Regions from separate parts of the Streptomyces sp. NPDC020362 genome, predicted to be linked through region 3. Evidence: riboswitches for the same ligand, from Rfam matches in the RefSeq annotation. Region 3 holds a riboswitch; each other region holds the start of a gene.

Evidence for each region. Region 3 has a riboswitch for cobalamin ahead of AB0H32_RS23605 ((2Fe-2S) ferredoxin domain-containing protein). Riboswitches for the same ligand answer to the same signal wherever they lie in the genome.
Region 1: it holds a riboswitch for cobalamin, as region 3 does, so the genes downstream of both, AB0H32_RS04215 (ribonucleoside-diphosphate reductase subunit alpha) here and AB0H32_RS23605 ((2Fe-2S) ferredoxin domain-containing protein) in region 3, are expected to answer to the same signal.
Region 2: it holds a riboswitch for cobalamin, as region 3 does, so the genes downstream of both, AB0H32_RS09335 (cobalamin biosynthesis protein) here and AB0H32_RS23605 ((2Fe-2S) ferredoxin domain-containing protein) in region 3, are expected to answer to the same signal.

What each region holds. Positions count from the first base shown of each region.
Region 1 is NZ_JBFAET010000005.1:122,552-127,533, forward strand. It holds gene AB0H32_RS04200 (DUF3311 domain-containing protein) at 222-485, shown strand; gene mctP (monocarboxylate uptake permease MctP) at 482-2,110, shown strand; gene AB0H32_RS04210 (GNAT family N-acetyltransferase) at 2,245-2,751, shown strand; cobalamin riboswitch at 2,791-2,929, shown strand; gene AB0H32_RS04215 (ribonucleoside-diphosphate reductase subunit alpha) at 3,054-4,982, shown strand, end outside.
Region 2 is NZ_JBFAET010000015.1:47,303-52,284, forward strand. It holds gene AB0H32_RS09330 (cobyric acid synthase) at 1-1,398, opposite strand, end outside; gene AB0H32_RS09335 (cobalamin biosynthesis protein) at 1,395-2,339, opposite strand; cobalamin riboswitch at 2,441-2,583, opposite strand; gene AB0H32_RS09340 (CU044_2847 family protein) at 2,790-3,143, shown strand; gene AB0H32_RS09345 (hypothetical protein) at 3,256-3,483, opposite strand; gene AB0H32_RS09350 (inorganic phosphate transporter) at 3,518-4,765, opposite strand.
Region 3 is NZ_JBFAET010000067.1:14,382-19,363, forward strand. It holds gene AB0H32_RS23600 (SpoIIE family protein phosphatase) at 240-1,481, opposite strand; cobalamin riboswitch at 2,157-2,278, shown strand; gene AB0H32_RS23605 ((2Fe-2S) ferredoxin domain-containing protein) at 2,362-2,769, shown strand; partial or broken gene AB0H32_RS23610 (acyl-CoA dehydrogenase family protein) at 2,852-3,062, shown strand; gene AB0H32_RS23615 (enoyl-CoA hydratase/isomerase family protein) at 3,059-4,135, shown strand; partial or broken gene AB0H32_RS23620 (enoyl-CoA hydratase) at 4,287-4,394, shown strand; cobalamin riboswitch at 4,469-4,613, shown strand; gene AB0H32_RS23625 (CbtB-domain containing protein) at 4,650-4,871, shown strand; gene AB0H32_RS23630 (CbtA family protein) at 4,893-4,982, shown strand, end outside.

The DNA of each region.
Region 1 (4,982 bases), on a different contig from region 3:
CGGGGGCCACGCGGCGGCAGCCGCACGTCCGACGCAGCTCCAGGGACGATGCAGCGTGGCGCGGCTCAAGCACCCTCAGGACTAGCAGGAGTTGGGGTCTTCACACCTCAACCCCCAAATCGACATACCGATATACGGACGAGGTCTTCCGCTGCCGCGACACTGTCACCTAGATTGCCTGCGCATTACACAGGTGATCAGCGAGGGGACGGAGCCGTGGCATGTCCGAAACGCCTGAAGTGAGACCACCGGTCGTGACGCCGGTCCGCGTGATCATCGCCCTCTGTCTCGTCGCGCCCTTCGCGGCGATGCTGTGGGTCGGCTCGTACGCCAAGACGGATCCGGCCTTCATCGGGATCCCGTTCTTCTACTGGTACCAGATGCTGTGGGTGCTGATCTCCACCGCGCTCACGGTGCTGGCGTACCAGCTCTGGCAGCGTGACCAGCGCGGCCGCAGGGACACGAAGGGGGGTGCGGCGCAGTGAAGGGCGGCGTCAACGGCGTCGCGCTCGGCGTCTTCATCTTCTTCTTCCTGGCCGTCACGGTCATGGGCTTCCTGGCCGCCCGCTGGCGCAGGGCCGACAATGAGCACTCCCTGGACGAATGGGGCCTGGGCGGACGGTCGTTCGGCACCTGGGTCACCTGGTTCCTGCTCGGCGGAGACCTGTACACGGCGTACACGTTCGTCGCCGTACCGGCGGCGATCTACGCGGCGGGCGCGGCCGGATTCTTCGCGGTGCCCTACACGATCCTGGTCTACCCGCTGATCTTCACGTTCCTGCCCCGCCTGTGGTCGGTGTCCCACAAGCACGGCTATGTGACGACCTCGGACTTCGTGCGCGGCCGCTTCGGCTCCAAGGGCCTGTCGCTGGCCGTGGCGCTGACCGGCATCCTGGCCACGATGCCGTACATCGCGCTCCAGCTCGTCGGCATCCAGGCGGTGCTGGACGTGATGGGCGTGGGCGGCGGTGACAACACCAACTGGTTCGTGAAGGACCTGCCCCTGCTCATCGCCTTCGGTGTGCTGGCGGCGTACACCTACTCCTCGGGCCTGCGCGCCCCCGCGCTGATCGCGTTCGTCAAGGACACGCTGATCTACATCGTGATCGTGGTGGCGATCATCTACATCCCGATCAAGCTCGGCGGGTTCGACGACATCTTCGCCAAGGCGGGTCACGCGCTCAACCAGGTCAACCCCGCCACCGGCAAGCAGCGCGGCGCGCTCGCCCCGCCGGAGGCGGGCCAGTGGACGTACGCCACACTGGCGCTCGGCTCGGCTCTCGCGCTGTTCATGTACCCGCACTCGATCACCGCGACGCTGTCGTCCAGGAGCCGTGAGGTGATCCGCCGCAACACCACGATCCTGCCGCTGTACTCGCTGATGCTGGGCCTGCTGGCCCTGCTCGGCTTCATGGCGATCGCGGCCGGTGTGAAGGTCACCAACGGCCAGCTGGCGATCCCGCAGCTGTTCGAGGACATGTTCCCGGACTGGTTCGCGGGCGTGGCCTTCGCGGCGATCGGCATCGGCGCGCTGGTCCCGGCGGCCATCATGTCGATCGCGGCGGCGAACCTCTTCACCCGCAACATCTACAAGGACTTCCTCAAGCCGGACGCCACACCGAAGCAGGAGGCCCAGGTCTCCAAGTTCGTGTCGCTGCTGGTGAAGGTCGGCGCGCTGGTCTTCGTCCTGACCATGGACAAGACGGTCGCCATCAACTTCCAGCTGCTGGGCGGCATCTGGATCCTGCAGACCTTCCCGGCGCTGGTCGGCGGCCTGTTCACGCGCTGGTTCCACCGCTGGGCGCTGCTGGCCGGCTGGGCGGTCGGCATGGTCTACGGCACGGCGGCCGCCTACGGGGTCGCCTCCCCGACCCAGAAACACTTCGGCGGCAGCGCCAAGGAGATCCCCGGCATCGGCGAGATCGGCTACATCGGCCTGACGGCCTTCGTGCTGAACGTGCTCGTCACGCTGGTCCTGACCGTCGTCCTGAAGGCCGTGAAGGCCCCCGAGGGCCTCGACGAGACCAGCCCGGAGGACTACACGGCGGACGCGGGCGAGCCGGGAGTCGAGGTGGAACTCCCGCCCGCTACGGCAGGAAGCGCCCACTAGGGCGCCCCGAAAGGGGCGCGGGGCCGTATGGGCATGCGGCCCCGCCGCGTGGGCGCGAGCAACCACACACCCCACAGCGGGCCGCCGGGAACCACCCACCACGGCGGCCCGCTGTTTCGTGCACACTCACCGGCATGGACCTCGTGATCCGCCTCGCAGCCCCCACCGAATACGCCGCCCTCGGAGAACTCACCGCCCAGGCCTACCTCCAGGACGGCCTCCTGGACTTCGGCGAGAGCGACGAGTACCTCGGTGAGCTGAGAGACGTGGCCAAACGAGCAGCCGCAGCCGAGGTTCTCGTGGCCGTCCGGGACACAACGGTCCTGGGCGGAGTCGCCTTCGTCCCCTCCGGCGGCCCCATGGCCGACATCGCGGCCCCGGGAGAGGCCGAGATCCGCATGCTCGCCGTCGCGGCAGCCGCCCGCGGCCAGGGCGTCGGCGAGGCACTCGTCCTCGCCTGCATCGACCGGGCCCGCAGCACCCCGGGTTGCACAGGCATCGTCCTGTCCACCCAGCGCACCATGCACAGCGCCCACCGCATCTACGAGCGCCTGGGTTTCCTTCGCACACCCGAGCGGGACTGGAATCCCCTCCCCCACCTGGACGACATCACTCTCCTCACCTACGAGTTGACCCTCTGAAGCCACGGCGACACAACATCTGGGGGTGACACGACAGCCCGGCACTAGATGTATGCTCATCCTCGCTGTCGTCGCAGGGGAATCCGGTGCGAATCCGGAACTGTCCCGCAACGGTGTACTTGCGTGCATCCGCACGCCCGTGTCAGTCCGAGGACCTGTCGGCAGCGCGCACCCGGCCGTCCGGCCCGGGTGCCTTGAGACGTCCGGGCCTCGTGGAGTGGGCTGGTGGACGCGACGCCGTGCGCCGTCGTGCTGCCCCCTGCCCTCCGCAAGGCCCCGTGCCGAGCGAGGGAGAGCCCCACGTGACCATCGCGCCAGCCGAACCGGCTTCAGCCACCCCGGCGACCGGAGCCCCGGTGGAGACCGACGGTCCCGGTGCCGCGTTGCTGCGGACCCTGACCGAGCTGACCGCCGACCTCCCCGACGCCGACCCCGGCCGGGTCGCCGCGGCCGCGCTGCGCGGCCGGTCCGCGCGGGCCGACGAGGCGGAGTTGCGCGAGCTGGCCACGGAGGCGGCCGCCGGCCTCATCTCCGAGGACCCTGCCTACTCCCGGCTGGCCGCCCGGCTGCTGACCCTCTCCATCCGCGCGGAGGCCGCCTCGCAGGGCGTGACGTCCTTCACCGAGTCCGTCGCCGTGGGCCACCGTGAGGGCCTCGTCGCCGACCGCACCGCCGAGTTCGTCCGGCTGCACGCCGGCCGGCTGGACTCCCTGATCGACCCGGTCGCCGACGACCGTTTCGGCTACTTCGGCCTGCGCACCCTGCACAGCCGCTACCTGCTGCGCCACCCGATCACCCGCCAGGTCATCGAGACGCCCCAGCACTTCATGCTGCGTGTGGCCGCCGGTCTCGCCGAGGACGACAGCGCCCGCGCGGTGGACGAGGTCGCGTCGCTCTACGGGCTCATGAGCCGCCTGGACTACCTGCCCTCCTCCCCCACCCTGTTCAACTCCGGCACGCGGCACCCCCAGATGTCGTCCTGCTACCTGCTGGACTCCCCGCTGGACGAGCTGGACTCCATCTACGACCGCTACCACCAGGTCGCCCGTCTCTCGAAGCACGCCGGCGGCATCGGTCTGTCGTACTCCCGCATCCGTTCGCGCGGTTCGCTGATCCGCGGCACCAACGGGCACTCCAACGGCATCGTCCCGTTCCTGAAGACCCTGGACGCCTCGGTGGCCGCCGTGAACCAGGGCGGCCGGCGCAAGGGTGCCGCGGCCGTGTACCTGGAGACCTGGCACTCCGACATCGAGGAGTTCCTGGAGCTGCGGGACAACACCGGTGAGGACGCCCGCCGTACGCACAACCTGAACCTCGCGCACTGGATCCCGGACGAGTTCATGCGCCGGGTCAACGCCGACGAGCAGTGGTCGCTGTTCTCCCCGGCGGACGTGCCGGAGCTGGTCGACCTGTGGGGCGAGGAGTTCGACGCCGCCTACCGCAGGGCGGAGGCGGCGGGGCTCGCGAAGAAGACCATCCCGGCCCGTGACCTGTACGGCCGCATGATGCGCACCCTCGCGCAGACCGGCAACGGCTGGATGACCTTCAAGGACGCCGCCAACCGCACGGCCAACCAGACGGCGACCCCGGGCCACGTCGTCCACTCCTCCAACCTCTGCACGGAGATCCTGGAGGTCACGGACGACGGGGAGACCGCGGTCTGCAACCTGGGGTCGGTCAACCTCGGTGCCTTCGTGAGCGACGGGGACATCGACTGGAAGCGCCTGGACGAGACCGTCCGCACGGCCGTCACCTTCCTCGACCGTGTCGTGGACATCAACTTCTACCCGACCGAGCAGGCGGGCCGCTCCAACGCCAGGTGGCGTCCGGTGGGCCTGGGTGCGATGGGTCTGCAGGACGTCTTCTTCAAGCTGCGTCTGCCCTTCGGCTCGCCCGAGGCCAAGGCCCTGTCCACGCGGATCGCCGAGCGCATCATGCTCGCCGCGTACGAGGCCTCCGCCGACCTCGCCGAGCGCAGCGGCCCGCTGCCCGCCTGGGAGAAGACCCGTACGGCCCAGGGTGTCCTGCACCCCGACCACTACGGCGTCGAGCCGGCCTGGCCCGAGCGCTGGGCGGCGCTGCGCGAGCGGATCGCCGCGGTCGGCATGCGCAACTCGCTGCTCCTCGCGATCGCCCCGACCGCGACCATCGCCTCCATCGCGGGCGTGTACGAGTGCATCGAGCCGCAGGTCTCCAACCTGTTCAAGCGCGAGACCCTGTCCGGCGAGTTC
Region 2 (4,982 bases), on a different contig from region 3:
GGCGAACGAGGTGTCGGGGGCCGGTACGAAGCGGCGGCCCGCGGCGGCCGCCACCTCCCCGAGGAAGGCCCGCCTGAAGCCGTCCGACTCCAGCGAGCCGTGCCAGTGGGTGCCCCAGGCCTGGCCGACCCGGCAGCCGTCCAGGCTGCGGCCTGCGTCGTCGCAGAAGAACGGGTCGCCGCCCGTCACCTCGGCGACCCCGTGGTGGATCTCGTACCCCTCGACGTGCTCGCCGAGGGCCTTGCCGGTGGGCCGCGTCAGGGTCTTCTCGCGGGCGAACCGCACCCGCACGGGCAGCACACCGAGCCCGGGGACCGCGCCGGCCCGCGACTCGACGTCGTCCTCGATGTGCTCGCCGAGGATCTGGAAGCCGCCGCAGATGCCGAGGACCGGGCGGCCTTCGCGGGCCCGCCCAACGAGCGCGTCCGCGAGCCCGCGCTCGCGCAGCCACTGCAGCGCCCGTACGGTCCCGCGCGTCCCCGGGATCACCACGAGGTCGGCGTCCGCCAGTTCCTCCGGCCGGTCCACGAACCGGACCACGACGCCCGGTTCGGCGGCCAGCGCGTCCACGTCCGTGAAGTTCGACATGAGCGGGATGGCGCAGACGGCGACCCGCAGGACGTCCTCGCCGACCGGGGGAGCCACGGACGACTCCCGGACCGTGCCCCGCAGGGACACCCGCAGTCCGTCCTCCTCGTCGATGCCGAGCCCGTGCCGGAAGGGCAGGACCCCGTACGTGCGCCGCCCGGTGAGCCCGTGCAGCATGTCCAGGCCCGGCTCCAGCAGGGAGACGTCCCCCCGGAACTTGTTCACCAGGAACCCGGCGACCAGCTCCTGGTCCTCGGGCGAGAGCAGGGCGACCGTGCCGAAGAAGGAGGCGAAGACACCGCCCCGGTCGATGTCGCCGACGACGAGCACGGGCAGCCGCGCGCCCCGCGCGATCCCCATGTTCACGATGTCGGTCCGCCGCAGATTGATCTCCGCGGGCGAACCCGCCCCCTCACAGATCACCGCGTCATATGTGCCCCGCAACTCGGCCAGACAGTCCAGGACCGTGCCCAGCAACTGCTGCTGGCGCCCTCCGTGGTAGCCGCGTGCGCTCATCTCGCCCACCGGCCGGCCCAGCAGCACCACCTGGCTGCTGCGCTCACCACCGGGCTTGAGCAGCACGGGGTTCATCAGCGCGGTCGGCTCGATCCGGCAGGCCTGGGCCTGCATGGCCTGCGCCCGCCCGATCTCCGCGCCCTGACGCGTCACGAACGAGTTGAGGGACATGTTCTGCGCCTTGAAGGGCGCGACCTTGACGCCCCGGCGCACCAGCCACCGGCAGATCCCGGCCGTCACGACGCTCTTGCCGGCGTCGGAGGTGGTGCCGGCGACGAGGAGACCACCGCTCACTTCGCACGTCCCTTCACGAGTCGGCGCGCGGCGACGGAGACGCCGAGCGCGAGCAGGCCGATGCGGCGGGAGAGCCGTACGGCCCGGTCGATGTCGGTGATTTGGACGGACCGCCCGGTGTTCCCGTTGAGGACGGGCCGGTGTTCGACGCGCCCGCCGTAGGACAGCGTCCCGCCCAGCCGCACACCGAGCGCACCCGCGAACGAGGCTTCGACGGGCCCGGCGTTGGGGCTCGGATGCCTGCGCGCGTCGGCCCGCCAGGCGCGCAGGGCGCCGCGGGGATCGGGCCCGGCCGCGGCGGCGAGTACGGCGGTCAGCCGCGCCCCCGGCCAGCCGGCGACGTCGTCGAGGCGGGCGGAGGCCCAGCCGTAGCGCCGGAAGCGGGCCGACTTGTGACCCACCATCGCATCCAGGGTGTTGACGGCCCGGAACCCGAGCAGCCCCGGCACCCCGCCCACCGCACCCCACACCAGCGCGCCCACGACGGCGTCGGAGGTGTTCTCGGCGACGGACTCCACGACGGCCCGGGCGATCCCGTCGGCGTCGAGGGCCTGCGGATCCCGGCCGCACAGATGCGGCAGCCGCGCCCGCGCCGCCTCGACGTCCCCGGCCTCCAGGGCACGCCCGATGGTCCGGGCCTCCCGGGCCAGCGAAGTGCCCCCGACGACCGCCCAGGTGGCGGCACCGGCCAGTGCGGCCGAGGCGACGGGGGAGCGGCGTACGGCCCGTTCGGCGACGACGCCGAGGGCGACGGCGCCGCCGGCGCACACAGCGGTGTGCAGCGCGCCCCAGCCACGGTGGTCGTGCCACAGCACCCGCTCCACGGCCGCGGCCGTACGCCCGAACACGGCGACCGGATGCCCGCGGCGCGGATCGCCGAGGAGCAGATCACCGAGAAGGCCGGCTGCGGCGCCGTACGCGTATGAGCGATCGGCACCCATCGGCTCAGCCGGCCGTGGGCTCAGGGGCGGGCCTGGTACTGGTCCTGGATCGGCGGCCGAGCATGACGATATGTGTCCTCACTCAGGGTGTCCGCGCCCTGGTTCGACGAGACCGGCGGTGAGAGTTCCTGGCTCCCGGGGTGTTCTTCCCCGGTGACAGTGGCGGGACCGCGCCGGATTCGCACCGGCTTCCTCTTCTGCCGCCGTACATGGCCCGGGCAGTCCACCACGCACCCGGAAGGGCCGTCAACTTGCCTTTGACCAGCAACGGTGGACTGTGCTGAGGCCCACATCGCCGACACGCCGGGCGGCGCCGGACGACCGGCTTGCGGTGAATTCCCCGTCGCCCGGGCGGCATTCGGGGCGCCTCCTTGTGCTCACGGACCGTGAGGATCTGCAATAGCGCGTACGTGTCATACGGGATGGAACGGACGCGGGAGGAGACGCACGGTGGCGTACGTGGGCGAGATGCTGCTGGACGACGGTCAGGTCGTCCTGCTGGAGGTGGCGGGCGAAGGGCCCGCCGGAGTGCAGCGGGTCTCGCGGGGCGGCGGGGCGGAGGAGACCCTCCAGCAGGCGCTCGCCCGGGTACGGCCGGCGCTGGGCGCGCTGGTGCACGAGGCCCGCGGGCTGACGAGACCGCCGGAGAAGGTCACGGTCGAGTTCGGCATCACCGTGAGCGCGGAGGCGGGGGTGGTCGTGGCCCAGGGGTCCGCGGAGGCGCACTTCACGGTGACCATGCACTGGTCGGGCCAGGACGGGTCCGACATCCCGGGCCAGCGTGGCGGTGAAGGACGCCCCTGACGAACGGGCGACCGCCCTGCCCGGGCACCCGTGAGGGGCCCCGGCAGGGCGGTATCGGACCTTTCGAGGGCCGGGCGTCGACCTTCGGGAGTCAGGCCCTGGCCTTCGGGTGTCAGGCCTTGGCCACGATCAGATAGATCCCGTACGCCACCGCAGCCGCACAGGCCGCGAAGCACACGTACGCACCCGTCACGGCCAGTGCCGCGGATCCGCCCTGCGCGGCGGCCTTCTCGCGCCGCGACAGGCCGTTGACACCGAGGGTGAACAGGGTCACCAGGCCCACCGCGAACACGAGGCTGACGCCGAAGACGGAGCCGAGGGCCGCCCAGTCGATCTTCATGGGGATGCTTCCTTCAGTTACCGGGTGCTCGGGGTCAGACGGTGGCGGCCGGAGGCGTCGCCGGGGCCGGGTCGGTGGCGGCCGGAGCCGGGATGGTGGCCGTCAGGTCCTCGGTGACGACGCCCGCGGGGGGCGGGGTCACCGCGGCGATGGCGGTGGTCACCACGCCGGCCGGATCGGCGTCGTCGGCGACGACGTTGGTGTGGTCGACGACCTCGCGGCGGGACAGCTTCCAGATCCCGGCGCTGGTGCCGACGAGGAAGACGGCGACGACCGCGGTGCCCCAGTCGCCCAGGTCTGTCAGGGACTCGGCGCCCGCGCCGACCAGCGCGGCGGCCGGGAGGGTGAGCACCCAGGCGACGGCCATGCGGGTCGCGGTGGACCAGCGGACCACACCGCCCTTGCGGCCGACGCCCGCACCCATCACCGAGCCGGAGACGACATGGGTGGTGGAGAGGGAGAAGCCCAGGTGGGAGGAGGCCAGGATGGCCGTGGCCGCGCTGGTCTGGGCGGCGAAGCCCTGTCGCGGCTCCAGGTCGGTGAGCCCCGTGCCCATGGTGCGGATGATGCGCCAGCCGCCGATGTAGGTGCCGAGCGCGATGGCGAGGCCGGCCGAGAGGATCACCCAGGTGGGAGGGTTGGAGCCGGGGGCGATCGCACCGCCCGCGATCAGCGCGAGCGTGATGATGCCCATCGTCTTCTGGGCGTCGTTGGTGCCGTGGGCGAGCGAGACCAGGCCGGCGGAGGCGATCTGTCCGGCGCGGTAGCCCTTGCGGGTGGCCTCGCCCTCGGCGCCTCGGCCGATGCCGTAGGAGAACCGGGTGGCGAGCAGCGCCGCGAGACCGGCCACGACCGGGGCGGCGACCGCCGGCAGCAGAACCTTGGTGACCAGGACGTCACCGTGGACCGCACCGAAGCCCGCGGAGGCGACGGTGGCGCCGATCAGGCCGCCCATCAGGGCGTGCGAGGAACTGGAGGGCAGGCCCACGAGCCAGGTCACCAGGTTCCAGAGGATCGCGCCGACGAGGGCGGCGAAGATGACCTCGGGACGGATGCCGTTCTCATCGACGAGACCCTTGGAGATCGTGTTGGCGACCTCCACGGAGAGGAAAGCGCCCACAAGGTTGAGGGCGGCGGACATGGCCACCGCGACCTTGGGCTTGAGTGCACCGGTCGAGATGGTCGTGGCCATCGCGTTGGCGGTGTCGTGGAAACCGTTCGTGAAATCAAACGCGAGTGCGGTCACGACCACAATCGCGAGGATCAGCGAGAAGCTTTCCATTTACCCAGGCAATCATTCGAGGTCATTGGTTGTTGGACCGTAGGCAACCTGGGTGAACGGAAGGTGAACTGGAGCAGGCGTCGGGGTATCGACAGGGAGAGTCCGGGGTTCTGTCCGGAATCGAAGCCTCAGACGCCCCTTGGCCACCGGCCTCGCGAGTAGGCCCGCAGCCGGTCCGGGGGCCCGTGAAAGAGATTCCGGTCACCTGGCCGGCCGC
Region 3 (4,982 bases):
ACCGTCATACGTCGTGTGCAGCTGGGGGATACGACTCCGATCCCATGGCCGGTCACGCTAGGAAGCGGTTGTTACCTTCGGTTCCGGCTGTCGTGAACGCGACGTTTCCGGGAACTCACCTGTCGTCCGGCGTCCTTGGTCCAGTACCCGAGAAGCGAGGCCCGGCCGCTCTTGGTCGAGTTCCGTGGTCAGGAGGCCGTTCCCGGTGACGGTCGGCGGACCGGCGCGGGGGAAGTGGGCTACAGGCGGGCGACGATCAGGGCGATGTCGTCGTGTCCGCCGCCGCTGACGCCGAGGCGGGACAGCAGGACGTCGGCCAGGTGGTCGGGGCTGAGCCGGGCGCTGCCGGCGAGGGTGTCGGTGAGGCGGGCCAGACTGACGTCGATGTCCTCGTCGCGCCGTTCGACGAGCCCGTCGGTGTACAGGACGAGGGTGTCGCCGGGGGTGTAGGGCAGGGCGGCCTGCGGGCGCGGGACGTGGCGCAGGCGAGCCCCCAGGGGCGGGTCGGTGGCCTGGTCGAGCAGGACGAAGGTGCCGTCGGAGTGGAGCAGGACGGGTGGGAGGTGGCCGGCACTGCTGTAGGTGATGTGCCGACGGTGCGTGTCGATCACAGCCTTGACCGCGGTCGTGGCCAGGGCTCCTTCGACCGAGCGGGCATACAGGCCCAGTACCTCCATCGCCCTGGCCGGCTCGTGCAGAGCGCGGACGGCGGCGGACAGGGCGCTGCGCAGCATGCCCATGGCGGCGGCGGCCTCCAGACCGTGACCGACCACGTCGCCCACGGCGAGGGCGAAGTCGCCGTCGGGCAGGTCCACCACGTCGTACCAGTCGCCGCACACGTTCAGTCCTTTGGTGGCGGGCAGGTAGCGCACCGCGACGTTCTGATGCCGGTCCAGGTCCGGCGAGTGCATCATCGCTTCCTGGAGAGTGACGGCGACCTTCCTTTCCCGGGCATGGGCCTGCCGCAACTGCTCGTTCAACAGTTGCAGCTCCCGCGCCCGCGCATACAGTTCGGCCTCGATGGCCTCGCGCTCTCCGAGCGGCTGACCCGGTTGCGAGCGGCCGGCATGGGACAGCACGAACTCGGTGACGTCCTCCACCCGGTGGATGATCCATGCCACTTCTTCGTCGGGCCCGATCACCGGGGTGTTGACGGGGGACCACCACCGTTCCTCGAACACTCCGGGGCGGTGGGGCACGGGGATGTCGTACTTCTGCACCGCCATCGTGTCCGGCTGCTGCGAGCGCAGGACCCGGTGCAGGGAGGCACTGAGGTTGCGCACCCCGTCGGCGTCCGGGTCTGCCGGGTTGTCGGGGAACGCGTCGAAGAGGTACTGCCCGACCAGGTCTTCCCGGGCGCGGCCGGTCGCCCGGCAGTAGGCCGCGTTGACGTCGAGGATCACGAGATCGCGGCCCATGACGAGGTACGGGCTGGGCGTGGCAGCGAACAACGCCTGGTAGTCGATCGGCGCTGGGCTCACAGGCGCTCTCCCGTTCTCCTCCGACGCCCCCTCTCCGGTTCCACTATGCGCGTTGCCGATCACCACGCCAGTGGGACGCCGTCTCGGAGTGTCGGAGAACCGCTGGTCAGGGGCGACGCTGCGGCTCCTGCCCGCGCTCTCCTGGTCCCCAGGCCCGCACCGCGATGCCGGTGGGGCGGGCGGCCACCGCCACCAGGTGGCCGAGAGGGACTCCGGGGCCGCCGCGCGCCGTCCCGGCGGGCGGGTACGTACGTCAGGACCGCGCCCGGGAAGTCACCCATGACGAGCAGGGTGTCCTCCGGATGGGCGTACGCGGCCACCCCGGCCCTCTCCGAGGCCGGGCCCGTGGGAACGGCCGGGGTCGAGGCCGGTCAGCGGGTGACGGGGGTGAGCGGACGGTCGGCGTCGCGCGGACGCACTGCGGCATGCGCCAAGAATGTTTGCGCGAGTGTGCTGCGGCCGCTCCCGTTGTGCCGATGGGGCCGTGATCCACCCAACACCTTTTTCTGTCAAGGGAGTTCGCGCGCCGGGTGTTGGCTGTCGGGAACGTCTCCCCTGCACAGTGCGGCCCGCCGCCGGTGTGGGTGCCGGGGCCTGGCGCGATTCTCCAGGAGGCCGGATGACGGCGTCCCGTCGGCGGTGGGATGATGTCCGGCGACAAGGCGACGGCGATCCGAGGAAGCCGGTGTGAATCCGGTGCGGTCCCGCCACTGTGATCGGTGAGCGAGTTCCGACAGGCCACGGCCCGAGAGGGCGGGAAGGCCGGGACGAGCGACGACCCGAGAGCCAGGAGACTCACGCGGTCGCCTCCTCGACGGACACCGGGGCGGATCTCCCCGGGGAGGGGTGGTGCGGCATGCCCGGGAGGCCGGCCGAAGAGATGTCGGGTGACGAGGCGGCTGCGGGGGCAGCCGGACCGGCGCCGTGCCGCGTCGTCGTGTGCCGGGACTGCTGCTGCGGCAGTCCCAAGGTGACCAGCGTCGATCATGGGGCGCAGACCGCCCGGCTGCGTGCGGAGGTGCCCGTGCGCATCTCGGCCTGCCTCGACGTGTGCGAGCAGGCCAACGTCATCGTCGTACAGCCCTCCGCCGCAGGGCGGGCCGCCGGTGGCCGACCGGTCTGGCTGGGCCTGGTCAACGATCCCGACGCGACGCAGGACATCACCGACTGGGTGCGCGCGGGCGGGCCGGGCATCGTGCCCCTGCCGGAGATCCTCGGCCTCTACGCCTTCACACCACCGCGCCTTGCCGGGGCTTCCCAGGACCGGCGCGGCGCCGGCCTCCCCTGAGAGCGGAACCGGACGGCATGGGGCAGTCGCGAGGCACGGGGACACCCGGAACCGGGCCTGCCGCGCGGCGCGCCGGAACGGCACCGGGTACTCGGTGACCGGCCGTGCGCTCCAGCTGCCCAGGGGCTACGGCCACCTCGGCGCGTCCGGCATCGATCGGCGCGTCCGGTGCCGATCAGCGCGTCCAGCATCGAGAAAACGTCCGTGACCTGCGCGTCCACCAGATCCTGGAAGGAACCGACGAGATCATGCGTGTCATTGTGGCCCGCGGCCTGACGGAGGCTCTCGGATGAGCGGAACCGAAGAACCCGTCCTCCTGCACACCGCAGGGCGGGCCGCACACATCACCCTCAACCGGCCGAAGGCCATCAACGCACTGTCCCACCCGATGGTGCGCCGCATCGACGAGGCCCTGACCGCCTGGGAGCACGATCCGGCCGTGGAGACCGTGGTCGTCACCGGGGCGGGGGAGCGCGGGCTGTGCGCGGGCGGCGACATCCGCGCCGTCCACGACGACGCCCGCGACGGCGACGGCACCGCCTCGGCCGCCTTCTGGCGTGACGAGTACCGCCTCAACGCCCGCATCGCCCGCTACCCCAAGCCGTACGTCGCCCTGATGGACGGCATCGTCATGGGCGGCGGCGTCGGGATCTCCGCCCACGGCAGCGTCCGGGTCGTCACCGAGCGGTCGAGGGTCGCCATGCCCGAGACCGGCATCGGCTTCGTCCCCGACGTCGGCGGCACCTACCTGCTCGCTCTCACCCCGGGCGAACTGGGCACCCACCTCGCGCTGACCGGGGCGCAGATCGGTGCCGGCGACGCCCTGCTCTGCGGGCTCGCCGACCACTATCTGCCGTCCACCGGCCTCGACGCCTTCGTCGACGACCTCGCCGAGATGCCCGTACGAGACGCCCTCCGGCGCCACGTACAGCCGCCGCCGCAGGGTGAGCTGGCCGCCCGGCGCGAGTGGATCGACGCCTGTTACGCCGCCGGCACGGTGGAGGAGATCGTGCAGCGGCTGCTCGCCCACGGCGACCCGGCCGCGAAGGAGGCGGCGGAGACCCTTCTCACCAGGTCACCGACGTCTGTGAAGGTCACTCTGGCCGCCCTGCTCCGTGCCCGGCGCCTCGGTCCCCTCGAGCGCGTCCTCGACCAGGAGTACCGCGTCTCCTGCGCGGCCCTGAGCACGCACGACCTGGTGGAGGGCATCCGCGCCCAGGTCGTCGACAAGGACCGCAACCCGCGCTGGTCGCCCGCGACCCTCGCCGAGGTCACCGACGCCGACGTCGAACGCTTCTTCACCCCGCTCGGCGAGCACGAGCTGGGACTCGCCGGGCCCGGCACCGCCCCGGAGACGGCCTGGTGAGCCGAACCGTCGCGGGCGGCGTGCATGCCGAACTCGACGTGACCGCAGCGGTGTTGTATGCCGAGCGCCGCCCGGGACCGGTTCGGACAGCTGCGCATGCCGACCGTGGCGGCGGGGGCCGGACAGGCCGAGGCCATGGAGACGTCGCCGAGGCGTCCGCCGTGAACGGCGCTCATTCCACACGGTGTTCGCGACTGCCGACCGGAAGGCGGGCCTGGGCGCCCTCGGCGACGAGCGGCCCGCCGCGTTCCGTCACCGCTGCCCCGTCCGCCCCTGCCGCGGCCACCCGGTGCGAGAGGAAGATCACGCGGGGTGGACGCGGTCTTGGCCGTGCCCGCGTGGCGCGGTACGGTCTGTCCGATATCGACGACGGCGAGACGGAAGCCGGTGGAAATCCGGCACGGTCGCGCCACTGTATGCGAGACGCCTTGAGGAGCGCCTCGTGAGTCAGACCCGTGGCCGTCGTCCACTGCACCACCGAGATGGGACGCGAACTCCCAGAGGAGGTTCTGCCATGGCGCAGACCGTCGCCCAGCCGACAGCCACCACTCCCGTCGTTCCCGCCACGCTGCCGCTGAAGGCGATAGCTCCCTGGGCGGTCTTCTTCGGCATCCTGATGCTGGTCCTGCTCTACTTCGTCGGCGCCGAGCAGGGCGCCACCTCCGTGTTCAACGGCACGGACGTCCACGAATGGGTCCACGACGCCCGCCACCTGCTCGGCTTCCCCTGCCACTGACGCGAGGGACGCCGCACGCCCATGAACTCCGCAACGGTAAGAAATCTCCTCGTGCGGGGCATGCTCGCCGGCCTGGCGGCCGGCGTGCTCGCCCTGGTCGTCGCCTATCTC